DNA from 4 places in the Bacillus cereus group sp. RP43 genome. Region 4 is predicted to be linked to each of the others. Evidence: riboswitches for the same ligand, from Rfam matches in the RefSeq annotation. Region 4 holds a riboswitch; each other region holds the start of a gene.

Region 1 (3,158 bases), 1.2 Mb from region 4:
ATATATACGGGGCATCACCACAACAGTTTAGTTTGTTCTTTGCAATTAACGGTATTGGTATTATTATTGCTAGCCAAGTTACTGGCCGCTTAGCGGGGAAAGTTAATGAAAAAACTTTATTTGTTGTTGGTATTATTATTGCGGCTGTTGGCGGTCTATCGTTACTACTTACAATCGTACTTGGAATAGGGCTAATCGGTGTTTTATGCTCGCTATTCCTTGTTGTATCAAGTGTTGGGGTTGTATCAACAACCGGCTTCTCGTTAGCGATGAGAAATCAAAAACAAGCAGCAGGAACAGCGTCAGCTTTACTAGGTTTATTACAGTTCATTTCAGGAGCACTTGTAGCACCGCTAGTAGGTATTGGTGGAAGCAATACAGCACTTCCTATGGGTGTTGTTATAGCTCTTTGTGAAATTGGTGCTGTGTTATGTTATTTATTCATGGCAAAAAGAAGTGAAAAGCAGTTTGAACTGCAACAAAAACAAAATTTAGAGGCTTAACAAAAAAGAGCTGATTCAAACATTTCCCTGAATCAGCTCTTTTTTTCATTTCTTTGAAATAACTCATGCAAAAGTTATTTGCATAAAGTGACGATACTGTGACAAAAATGTTGGTATGTATATTAAGATATCGTCTTAAGTGTAAAAAGTAGGGCGTTCTCGGTATAATAACAAGTGGAGATAAAAGAAACTATAATTAGTAGTAGCTGTAGATAAAAGGAGAATTCGAGATGAAGAAGGTTTTGGGTATTGCTGTAATGGGAAGTATGATCCTTCTAGCAGGATGTAATGGAAATAAAGATACGAAAGAACCGAAAGAAAAGGTAGAGCAATCCACTGAGCAAACAGAAGAAATGAAAGAATACAGCGCAGTACATGAAAAATATGATACGAAAATAAATAAAGAAATTAATAAGGCGTTACAGTTATTTGAAGTGGCAAAAGAAAAGGGCGGTAAGGAAATAACGAATGCTACATATAAAGAAGATGTGCAAAAGGTAACAACGAGCATGTTAGAAGATATTGATAATATGCGTAAAGAAATTCGTGTTCCAAAGTCGAAAGAGCAAGAACATGAGGTATATGTTGGTTTCTTGAATGAATCGGAACAAGCGATGAAAAAATTACAGAAGTTAGCTAAAGAAGAAGATTCATCATTAATTCGTGATATAGAAATTAATTTTGCAACAGCATCGACATACTATAAACGTTTTCAGACAGAGGCCCAAAAATAACCTTGCGCATGCGCAAGGTTATTTTTTCTTCTTACCATCTCCGTCTTCATCCTCGGATACTAATACCTTCTGTTCTTCGTGAAATTCTGAAATTGTTTGTCCAGTAATATTATCGAATGGAGTATAAAAAGAAGTGATACGTTTCTTTTTAATGAAGAGTTTATAGAAGCCGATGATTACGAGTATGACAATTGTTAATGGCAATCCTATGGTGGCTAGGAGTAAGGGATCCATCTTATAACTCCTTTAAAATAATTAATTTTATCCCGCTATTTGCGGGCAGCCCGATTGGTGTGGGCTAATAATCAGTGAAGGATGGACAAAACTCCCGACTGATTAAAGTTTCACTTTATTATAAGTTAAAGTAGTGATTTTAAGAAATAATGCCACTGAAAACTGATTTTTCTAAATATATCCAATTAGATTGACTTTTCATTTTTTCAGAATTATAATTCAAAATATACAATTTGAACCAAATAATAATATAGCAATTTACTTATCCAGAGAGGTAGAGGGACTGGCCCTATGATACCTCAGCAGCGGGTTCTGTAATAGAACACCGTGCTAATTCCAGCAAGCAAGTCTTGAAAGATAAGTGATGGGCATAGTTTTATTAAGCCTTGATCTTATTTTTTAAGATCAAGGCTTTTTGTGTTTTAAGAAGTGGAGAAGGAGTAATGGGAACAAATATGTCAATAAAACAAAGTAAATTCATTTGTTTAGGGGGTTATTGAAGTGTATGTTATTAAAAAACTATCGGTTATGGTATTTACACTATGGGTTATTACGACAGTAACATTTTTAATTATGCATATTATTCCAGGGGATCCGTTTTCGTCAGATGCGAAAATCTTTCCTGAAGAAGTGATACAGAACATGAGAGCGAAGTATCACCTTGATGAACCGTTATGGAATCAGTATGTTGCTTATTTGGATGGGGTAGTTCATTTTGATTTTGGTGAATCTGTTCAATCGACGGGTCAAGGTGTATCGGAAATTATAACAACCGGTTTTGGACCGTCAGCAATTATTGGTCTACAAGCACTTGTTATTTCATTGTTAGTCGGAATTGCCGCAGGTACATTTGCCGCGCTATATCATGGGAAAGTGATTGATTATAGTGTGAGCTTGCTTGCGATTCTCGGTATTTCTATTCCTAGTTTTATTTTAGCTCCACTATTTATACAAGTATTTGCCATTCGATTTGAATTACTACCAGTGGCGTCTTGGGGAACCTTCGAGCATACTGTATTACCTTCCTTCGCATTAGCGCTCGGGCCAATCGCGGTTATCACAAGATTTGTTCGCTCTAATATGATTGAAGTGTTGCAGAGTGATTATATTAAGCTAGCGAGAGCGAAAGGTATACCAATTAAGAAAATCATTATAAGACATGCTCTTCGAAATGCAATTGTTCCGGTACTTACATTTGTTGGCCCATTAATGGCTGGACTTTTAACAGGAACTTTCGTTATTGAAAAAATCTTTTCAATTCCTGGTTTAGGAAAATATTTTGTAGATAGTATTTTTAACCGAGATTATCCGGTAATTATGGGAACAACCATTTTCTATAGTGCGCTATTAATTGTATGTATTTTTATTACAGATATCATTCATCGTATTGTTGATCCGCGCATTCGTTCTATTACGTAAGGAGGGGAATGTTTAAATGGAGGCTTATGAAATTAATGACCAGTTATTAACGAATGAAGAGAAAAAAGAATTAACGATAAATAAAGATCAGCAAACGATTAGCCGAAAGAAGGAAGTGTTTCGCAAGTTTATATCAAACCCTATAGCAGTTTTAGGGGCAGTGACGTTATTACTAATTATTGTTTTCTCGCTTATTGGCGAAAGTTTAACGTCATTTACTGCAAGTGAACAAGTCAAAGAAGCAACTAATTTACCACCTAGTAGTGAG
Region 2 (3,158 bases), 980 kb from region 4:
GAGGAAATAGAAAAAATCGGAAAAGCTTTTTATACAACAAAAGAGAATGGTACAGGTCTTGGATTAATGATTACATATAAAATTATTGAGGAACATCAAGGGAGTATCGCGATTCAAAGTAGCATGGGCGTAGGAACGAAAGTGGAAATTTATTTACCAGCAGTGTAGTACATTAGAAGAAACTATTTTTCAGAAAAGTGTTCTTGTTGTGTAAATATAAACATTTTATAAAATGTTTCAAGAAGGGTTTTTTTTATAAAACACTTCGTTTATAATGGAGGAAAATATCGACATAGAGCTTGTAGCTCGTGTAACGGTTCGGTAGTGTTATGAAAAGAAAAGAAGGGGTGCACGCGCATCCTTTTTTCTATGCAGATATGATGAAAGGGGTGGTATGATGGAATTAACATTAAATTCGACTGTATGTTTACACACGATTCAATTTCGAAAAGAGCAAAAGAACTATATTGTAAAAGATACGATTACAGGAGAGACATATGAAATGCCGCCACTTTGGATTGATGCACTGGCAATGATGCGTGACGGTTTTTTATTGGGAGAAATTGAGGAGAAATTAAAAGAAGAGTATCCGGCCGAAGAAGTAAATATGGTAGCATTTACGAGGCAACTGTTAGAGCTAGAACTTGTCGAAATGGTAGATGGAGAAGAGATAGCTTGTACAAAGAAGAAAGATAAAGATTATTTAGCTTGGGTACGCCCAAGGGTGGAACAATTCTTTCTTAACTTAAATAAAAAATATAAAAGCAAAGGTCAAAAGTGATCTTTGCTTTTTTTGTAGACCATGTTTAAAAAATAACAGCGAATGCCCTTGCGAAAGCACCGTCACTATTTTTAATTTTTAAAGGTGCTGCTGAGAAAAAGAATCGTTTCGCTTTAATGGCATCTAGATTTGTTAAATTTTCAATTAAATAAATATTATTCCCTAGTAATATGTGATGAATCGGTGATGTTTCTGTCGTTACCTCATCAGGAGAAATAAAATCTAAACCGACAGATTTTACTTTTAATTGAACTAGTTCTTCAGCTAATTCTTCGGAAAGATAAAACGCTTCTTTCTCATAAGCTTCGGTATTCCATTTATTAGATAGATTGGAATGGAAAATGACAATATCGCCTTCTTTTATGTCGACAGTATGTAATACTTCCTTAGGTAATTTTCGCTCTTGAACATGAGTCACATCGATAAGAACAGCTTCGCCTACAAATTGATTTAGGGGTAATTGATCAATAGTGGTTGCGCCTGAAATGAAATGAGCAGGAGCATCACAATGCGTACCAACATGAACGACAGAATGAAAATTCGTAACTTGATAACCTGATTCTTCAACGCTTGTAATGGCTTCTAGTTGAATTTTTGGTGTTCCAGGAAATTGAGACATATTATTTTCAAACGTTTGTGATAGATCAATTACTTTCATTTTACATACCTCCAATATATTTTTTAAAAATAATAAAAAGCCCTTCCTTCATAATCAAGAAAGATGAGCTTTACATACTAGTTGAGTTTTATCTTCCAAAATGCAATGCATTTTGCAGGAATTAGCACCTATTCAGTTTGCATAAACTGAGGTTGCTGGGCTTCAAAGGGCCGGTCCCTCTGCCTCTCTTGATAAAGGTTTATTCAGTTTTAAATTCGGAATATTCGAGATATTTAGATTGTAATTCATTTCCTTTTTTCGTGCAATACAAAATAGGTATTCACCCAAATAAAGGTTCTCGCATATTGTAGCTTATGTAAGTAGAATGCTGCGAAGGGGTGGGTGCAGTGACAGGTAATGTATTGAACTATTTTGCTGGTGGAAATACAGCTAGGGGATTTTATAGCTTGTATGAAGAGAGTTTAAAAGGGCTAGATAGGTTATTTATTTTAAAAGGCGGTCCAGGAACAGGGAAGTCTTCTTTAATAAAAGCAATTGGGCGTGAATGGACTGGAAAAGGATATGATATTGAATTTTTACATTGTTCTTCTGATAATAAGTCAGTTGACGGTGTAATTATTCCGAAGCTAAATGTAGGAATTGTCGATGGGACATCGCCACACGTTATAGAGCCGAAAATGCCTGGAGTTGTAGAGGAGTATATAAATTTAGGCGTTGCTTGGGACTCAGATAAATTAAGAAAGAAAAAATTAGAGATTGAACGATTTGTTTCAGAAGCAAGTAAAGCCTTTCAAGCAGCTTACGGGTGTTTTAAAGAGGCTCTAGTTATACATGATGAGTGGGAGAAAATATATATTAATAACATTGATTTTAATAAAGCAAACGAATTAACAAATCAGCTTATACAGAAATTGTTTGCAGATAAAGGCGGGAAGAAATCAATTGTGAAACATCGTTTCTTAGGGGCTGCTACACCGAAGGGAGCAGTTGATTTCGTTCCTAATTTGACAGAAGGGCTTCCGCATCGCTATTTTATAAAAGGTCGCCCAGGTTCTGGAAAATCAACGATGCTTAAAAAATTAGCTAAGGCAGCAGAAGAAAAAGGTTTTGAAGTAGAAGTGTATCATTGTGGATTTGACCCAAATAGTCTCGATATGATTATCGTAAGGGAATTAGGATTTGCAATTTTTGATAGCACAGCACCGCATGAATACTTCCCAAGCCGTGAGGGGGATGAGATTATCGATATGTATGATCTCATTGTTGCACCAGGGACAGATGAGAAGTATGCTACGGAAATTCGCGACGTTTCAATTCAGTATAAAACAAAAATGAATGAGGCGATGTCTTTCTTAGCAAAGGCAAAATCAGTTCGTGATAAATTAGAACGAATTTATATTGCCGCTATGGATTTTTCAAAAGTTGATGCATATAAAGAAGAAATCCAAAAAGAGATTGAACGAATTGCAGTTACTGTAATTGAAAAGAAAAAATAGGTATTTTGTTAGGCTGTCGGGAACTTTCTGACAGCTATTTTAGTATGTAGTAAAATTAGTCTTATATTTGTCGAATTTCCAGGGAAATGATCAAAAAATGGGGAGGGTATGAAATGAGAGAGAAAATTGAGTTGGAACTAGAAAGAATTGAAAAAGAGAATGATGTGAAAATTTTATTTGCTGTAGAATCAGGGAGCAGGGCGTGGGGATTTCCATCGAAAGATAGCGATTATGATGTTAGGTTTGTTTATATACGTCCTGT
Region 3 (3,158 bases), on a different contig from region 4:
ACTTCAAAAGACTCAGCTGATATATACAAAGTAATTCCTATAAATAAGAGTGTCACATACCATATTATTCTACTTTTCACATTTTGCATTTTTAGCTCTCCCTTATTCTTCTTCAAAAATATTTTCCCTGGTCCAACTTGAAAGTTAAGAAATTCTCCACTGTGCAGATCATATTCTAATTGAATTTTGATTCCAGCTGTTTGGGCACACCCTCCAGAGCCTGGATATACATTCTCTAAAGCATTTGGCACTTGAAATACGGTGGCATCTAGGATATGGACTCGTTGAAAATAAGAGAAGAAATGGTTAGAAATTTGTGTTTGTTCACATATCTTTTGTTCTAACAGTAAAGAAAAAATATGTTTTAAAAACAAAACTGCTTTAGCATTTAAACGTTTATTTAAGCCCTCAGGGCTAAGTAAAGTGCCTGTCGCTGCATGAAGCCTACTACATAATCGAACCAAGGAATCACTTGCCACCCGTTGACTAATCCAAATGCAAATAGCAGCTAAGTTTGATCCAGAAAACTTACGTTTTCGCTTTATAAATCCTATTCCACTTGCAAGTTCTTCTAAGAATACAGGTGTAACATATCGTTGTAATTCTTCTGCAAATGGTAGTAATTCATCTTGAATCGAGAGATTCATAAGAAAACATCATCCTTTCTAATTTAGCTTGTTTAGAAAGGATAACGCTTTTTGATATTTGAGGGTATTAAAATCTCCTGAGTTGATGGTTATGTATGGTGACCCCATAGCCAAAGAAGTAAGAAGATATTTAGAAGTGCATCAAATTTTGAGGAAGTGCTTGTGAACCGTATCATAAATAAATGAGGTTTTGTATGTTCGATTTTTAAATAATACCCAAGAAGGAGTGGGTTGCAGTTATAGTAATACTCTATTTTTGTATTTCTATAATAGATAATTTTTTAAAAAAACAGAATTATCTTGACAGTTATTGAATGGATTGATAAGGTTATAAAAAAATATTTCTTATCCAGAGAGGTGGAGGGACTGGCCTTATGAAACCTCAGCAACAGGTCTGCTTAAGTAGACACTGTGCTAATTCCAGCGGGTGATAATCCTGATAGATGAGAGCTTCCGTTTTTATTTGTCAGTAGCGCCCTCTTTTTTAGAGTGCGTTTTTGTTTTTTCTGGATAGTAACTAAAGGAGAGTAGAAATGGAGAACAAAAATGGGCAAGAATTTCAAAGGAAAATGCAAGCACGTCATTTAGTCATGCTATCACTTGGTGGGGTGATTGGAACTGGCTTATTCTTAAGCCCGGGTTACACTATTCAACAAGCTGGCCCATTTGGAACAATTCTATCCTATCTGATTGGTGCGCTAGTGGTTTATCTAGTTATGCTATGTTTAGGAGAGCTTTCCGTACATATGCCTGAAACGGGTGCATTTCATAGTTATGCAGTTAAATACATTGGACCGGGTACAGGGTATACAGTAGCCTGGTTGTATTGGTTAACTTGGACTGTTGCTTTAGGTTCTGAATTTACAGCCGCAGGATTACTTATGAAGCGATGGTTTCCATCGGTTAATGTTTGGGTATGGAGTGCTCTTTTTGCCATTTTGATCTTTGTATTAAATGTCCTGACTGTTAAATTTTTCGCCGAATCCGAATTTTGGTTTTCATCGATAAAGGTTATAGCTATTGTGTTTTTTATTGTTTTAGGAGTAGCGGCAATGCTAGGGTTTCTTCCGATGACTCATTCAAAAGCAGCACCATTCTTTTCTAATTTTACAAGTGGAGGTTTATTTCCTCATGGTGCTACGGCCATTATGATGACCATGCTTGCGGTTAATTTTGCTTTTTCGGGAACAGAATTAATAGGCATTGCAGCTGGAGAAACAGCGAACCCGGAAAAAATGATACCGAAGGCCATTCGAACTACTCTGTGGAGATTGATTATCTTTTTTGTAGGAACAATTGTTGTTTTATCTGCGTTATTGCCTATTTCCGATGCAGGGGTATTAGAGAGCCCTTTTGTTGCAGTTCTAGAACGAATTGGGGTGCCATATTCAGCTGACATAATGAATTTCGTTATCTTAACAGCCATTTTATCTGCGGCAAACTCAGGCCTTTATGCCTCTTCTAGAATGCTTTGGTCGCTTGCTAATAAGAATACGATATCCCCGATTTTTGGGAAAATGACGAAGCAAGGTGTTCCAATCAACGCCGTCATTTTCAGCATGGTGGGTGGAGCTTTGGCTTTGCTCTCAAGTATTGTGGCACCAGATACTGTCTATATCGTACTTGTTTCCATTTCCGGTCTAGCAGTAGTTATAGTTTGGATGAGTATTAGTGCTTCCCAGTTCCTATTTCGCAGACAATTTTTGAAAGAAGGAAATTCTGAAAAGGACTTGATTTATCGCACACCACTATATCCATTAGTACCAATTGCTTCTTTTATCCTGTGTCTGGCATCGTGTATTGGAATTGCATTCGATCCAACACAGAGAATTGCCTTATATTGTGGCATACCGTTTATTTTGTTTTGCTATGGAAGTTATTATCTAACAAAAAATCTAAAAAAGAGGGGCGTAGATTATGTCGAACAAAATCAACCCAATTGATGATATTTTATCCCAACATTCCATTATGCTTCTTGACGGAGCATTAGCTACAGAATTGGAGGCGCATGGATGTAATTTGGACGATCCCCTTTGGTCGGCAAGTGTGTTACTAGAAAATCCGGAACTAATTTATCAGGTTCATTCAGACTATTTTCGTGCTGGAGCGGACTGTGCCATAACAGCAAGCTATCAAGCTACTATTAGTGGTTTTTCCGCGCGTGGAATACAAGAACAGGAAGCTTTGGAATTAATTAAGAAAACGGTGTTACTTGCAAGAAGGGCAAGAGATGATTTTTGGAAGGAAAATAAGCAAACGAATAGGCCTAAACCATTGGTTGTTGCATCAGTTGGGCCGTACGGGGCTTACCTTGCAGATGGTTCAGAGTATGTAGGCAACTATGGTGTGACAGATAAAACATTAGCAGACTTTCACCGTTCGAGAATGTCTGCGTTAATCGAAGCAGGTGCAGATCTATTGGCATTTGAAACGATCCCTTCCCTGCAAGAAGCAAGAGTATTAGATACATTATTGCGTGAGTTTCCAGAAACATATGCGTGGCTTTCCTTT
Region 4 (3,158 bases):
TTACAACACTTGCAATTGTTGTTGGTCTATTAATAGCGAACATTTTCCAACCTGGAAAAGGCGTTGATATGGATAAGTTAACAAAAACAGATATTTCTAAATATACAGCTACGACAGAGCAAGTACAAAGTCATTCGTTTGCGGATACATTTGTAAATATTGTTCCGACGAACATTATGAAATCATTAGCTGAAGGTGATATGCTTGCTATTATCTTCTTCTCAGTATTATTTGGTTTAGGTGTAGCAGCAATTGGTGAGCGTGGCAAACCAGTTCTACAATTTTTCCAAGGTGTAGCAGATGCAATGTTTTATGTAACGAACCAAGTTATGAAGTTTGCACCATTTGGTGTATTCGCATTAATTGGTGTTACAGTTTCTACATTCGGATTAGCTTCATTAATTCCATTAGGGAAATTACTCATTGTAGTATACGGAGCAATGATCTTCTTCGTTGTAGTTGTATTAGGGCTTACAGCGAAAATATTCGGTATTAACATTTTCCAATTCTTTAAAATTTTAAAAGACGAGCTGATCTTAGCGTACTCTACAGCAAGTTCAGAAACGGTTTTACCGAAAATTATGGAGAAAATGGAAAAATTCGGTTGTCCGAAAGCAATTACATCTTTCGTTATTCCAACGGGTTATTCATTTAACTTAGATGGATCAACTTTATATCAAGCAATTGCGGCAATTTTCTTAGCGCAAATGTACGGTATTGAATTATCCATTACACAACAAATTACGTTATTACTTGTATTAATGGTTACATCAAAAGGTATCGCGGGTGTACCGGGCGTATCATTCGTTGTATTATTAGCAACACTTGGTACAGTAGGTATTCCAGCTGAAGGTTTAGCGTTTATTGCAGGTATTGACCGTATTCTAGATATGGCTCGTACAGCAGTTAACGTTGTAGGTAACTCTTTAGCGGCTGTAGTTATGTCTAAGTGGGAAGGTCAATATGACGCTGAAAAAGGACAAGCCTATTTAAAAGAGATATCTGAAAAGGGTCAAGCGGCTTAATTATGATTTGAAAAGCTCTCACATATTATGTGAGAGCTTTTCTGTATGTAGAAGAGGAGAGAAAGTTATGAAACGTAAGTACGGTGATGGTTCTACGTGGAAGCGATTAATAGAGAAGACATACACAGTAAAACAAGTTGAAGCAGGTATGTTAGGAATATTGGATATAAAAAAGGTGAGAGAGCCTAGTTATAAAGAATACAATAGTAAAGAGCTTTGCATTGCAGGTGATGGGTATACATGGATGCAATATTTTACAAACGGAAATAACTTTGCGATTACAGCTATGTTAGACAATCAAAAACAATTAGTGCAATATTATATCGATGTGACAAAAGAATTTAAAATAGACGATCGTGGTTTACCTTATTTTGATGATTTATATTTAGATGTGGTATTGTTACCGAACGGTGAGATCTATGTACTGGATGAAGACGAGTTAGAGGATGCTTATAAAACTGGTGATGTTACAAAAGAAGAATATGAGTTAGCATGGAATACAACAAAATGGATTATCGCGACGATAAAAAATAGAGAATTTTATTGGATCTCAATATTGGATAAAGAAATCGAAAAGTTAAAATGATTGGTTTATTCACCTTTTTGTATAATTACCAAAAAAATCTATACAAAAAATAATTGACTTTTGTTTTGTAAGCGAGTAAAGTTAGAAAAGAAATTATTATTAAAAAATAAATATGAAACCTTCTTATAAAGAGAGGCGGAGGGACTGGCCCTACGATGCCTCGGCAGCGGACTCGATTTCAGAGTGCTGTGCCAAATCCAGCAAGCATGTGCTTGAAAGATGAGAAGAGTGTTTCTTATAGATGTATAAGACCTCTTCTCATTGGAAGAGGTCTTTTGTTATTCATTAGAAAAGGTTGAAAACTAGGGAGAGATGATACTTTGAAAGAAACGAGAGGAAATGGTTTAGCTTTATTACCACTTGGAATATTTTTGGCGCTATTTATTGGTTCTGGGATTATTACAGGTGATTTCTATAAATTGCCGATACTTGTAGCGATTTCAATTGCTGTAGGAATTGCTTTAGTGATGAATCGTAAGGAAAGCTTTAATGTGAAAGTAGAACGATTTGCTAAAGGTGCAGGAAACCCTGATATTATGATCATGGTTCTGATTTTTGTACTTGCAGGGGCGTTTTCTGAAACGGCAAAAGGAATGGGTGGAGTTGATTCCACTGTTAACTTAGCGTTATCTATTTTACCCCAAGGATTTATCGTTGCTGGAATTTTTGTTATAGGGGCATTTATTTCATTAGCGATGGGAACTTCAATGGGAACAATTGCTGCATTAGCACCGATTGCTGTAGGTATTAGTGGGCAAACTGATATCTCAATTGCGCTTACGATGGCTACTGTTGTGGGCGGAGCGATGTTTGGCGATAATTTATCATTTATTTCTGATACGACAATTGCTGCTGTTCGTTCGCAAGGAACAGAAATGAAAGATAAGTTTAAAACGAATTTTTTAATTGTATTGCCAGCTGCAGTCATTACAATTGTACTATTAGTAATGATTACTTTAGGTAATGATACAGAAATTAAAGCTCATACATTTGATTGGGTGAAGATTTTACCATACGCAGGTGTACTTGTTACAGCACTACTTGGCTGGAATGTACTCATTGTATTAACTGGTGGAACGGTACTATCTGGTGTTATCGGTCTTATAGATGGAAGTTATACGTTAGAGAGTTTCTTTAAAAGTGTAACGACTGGAATGGGCAGTATGATGGAGTTAGTGTTACTTGCCATTTTAATCGGTGGTATGGTTGAACTTATCCAGTATAATGGTGGCATTCAATATTTAATGAATCTTTTAACACGTAATATTCGTTCGAAAAAAGGAGCAGAGTTTGGTATTGCTGGCTTAGTGAGTATGACGAATATGTGTACAGCAAATAATACAATCTCTATCATTTTTACAGGTCCGCTTGCGAAAAACATTGCGGATCAGTATGAAATTGATCCGCGTAAATCAGCGAGTGTACTGGATCTTTTCTCATGCTGTATACAAGGGTTAATTCCATATGGTGCTCAAATGTTAACAGCGGCAGGATTTGCTGCGTTATCTCCGATCGAATTGTTACCATATGCATTTTATCCAATTTTA

The links. Region 4 has a riboswitch for S-adenosylmethionine ahead of QCI75_RS19700 (Na+/H+ antiporter NhaC family protein). Riboswitches for the same ligand answer to the same signal wherever they lie in the genome.
Positions count from the first base shown of each region.
Region 1: it holds a riboswitch for S-adenosylmethionine, as region 4 does, so the genes downstream of both, QCI75_RS25750 (ABC transporter permease) here and QCI75_RS19700 (Na+/H+ antiporter NhaC family protein) in region 4, are expected to answer to the same signal.
Region 2: it holds a riboswitch for S-adenosylmethionine, as region 4 does, so the genes downstream of both, QCI75_RS24750 (cyclase family protein) here and QCI75_RS19700 (Na+/H+ antiporter NhaC family protein) in region 4, are expected to answer to the same signal.
Region 3: it holds a riboswitch for S-adenosylmethionine, as region 4 does, so the genes downstream of both, mmuP (S-methylmethionine permease) here and QCI75_RS19700 (Na+/H+ antiporter NhaC family protein) in region 4, are expected to answer to the same signal.

Region 1 covers NZ_JARVHQ010000001.1:4,970,724-4,973,881, reverse strand. The annotation lists gene QCI75_RS25765 (multidrug effflux MFS transporter) at 1-503, shown strand, start outside; gene QCI75_RS25760 (hypothetical protein) at 734-1,237, shown strand; gene QCI75_RS25755 (DUF3951 domain-containing protein) at 1,256-1,471, opposite strand; SAM riboswitch class I at 1,731-1,835, shown strand; gene QCI75_RS25750 (ABC transporter permease) at 1,973-2,890, shown strand; gene QCI75_RS25745 (ABC transporter permease) at 2,907-3,158, shown strand, end outside.
Region 2 covers NZ_JARVHQ010000001.1:4,767,703-4,770,860, reverse strand. The annotation lists gene QCI75_RS24760 (ATP-binding protein) at 1-168, shown strand, start outside; gene QCI75_RS24755 (hypothetical protein) at 398-781, shown strand; gene QCI75_RS24750 (cyclase family protein) at 807-1,439, opposite strand; SAM riboswitch class I at 1,525-1,637, opposite strand; gene QCI75_RS24745 (PRK06851 family protein) at 1,787-2,896, shown strand; gene QCI75_RS24740 (nucleotidyltransferase domain-containing protein) at 3,010-3,158, shown strand, end outside.
Region 3 covers NZ_JARVHQ010000002.1:341,974-345,131, forward strand. The annotation lists partial or broken gene QCI75_RS28390 (IS4 family transposase) at 123-647, opposite strand; SAM riboswitch class I at 990-1,097, shown strand; gene mmuP (S-methylmethionine permease) at 1,181-2,590, shown strand; gene mmuM (homocysteine S-methyltransferase) at 2,565-3,158, shown strand, end outside.
Region 4 covers NZ_JARVHQ010000001.1:3,783,495-3,786,652, reverse strand. The annotation lists gene gltP (glutamate/aspartate:proton symporter GltP) at 1-1,025, shown strand, start outside; gene QCI75_RS19705 (ribonuclease FAU-1 family protein) at 1,093-1,611, shown strand; SAM riboswitch class I at 1,732-1,837, shown strand; gene QCI75_RS19700 (Na+/H+ antiporter NhaC family protein) at 1,932-3,158, shown strand, end outside.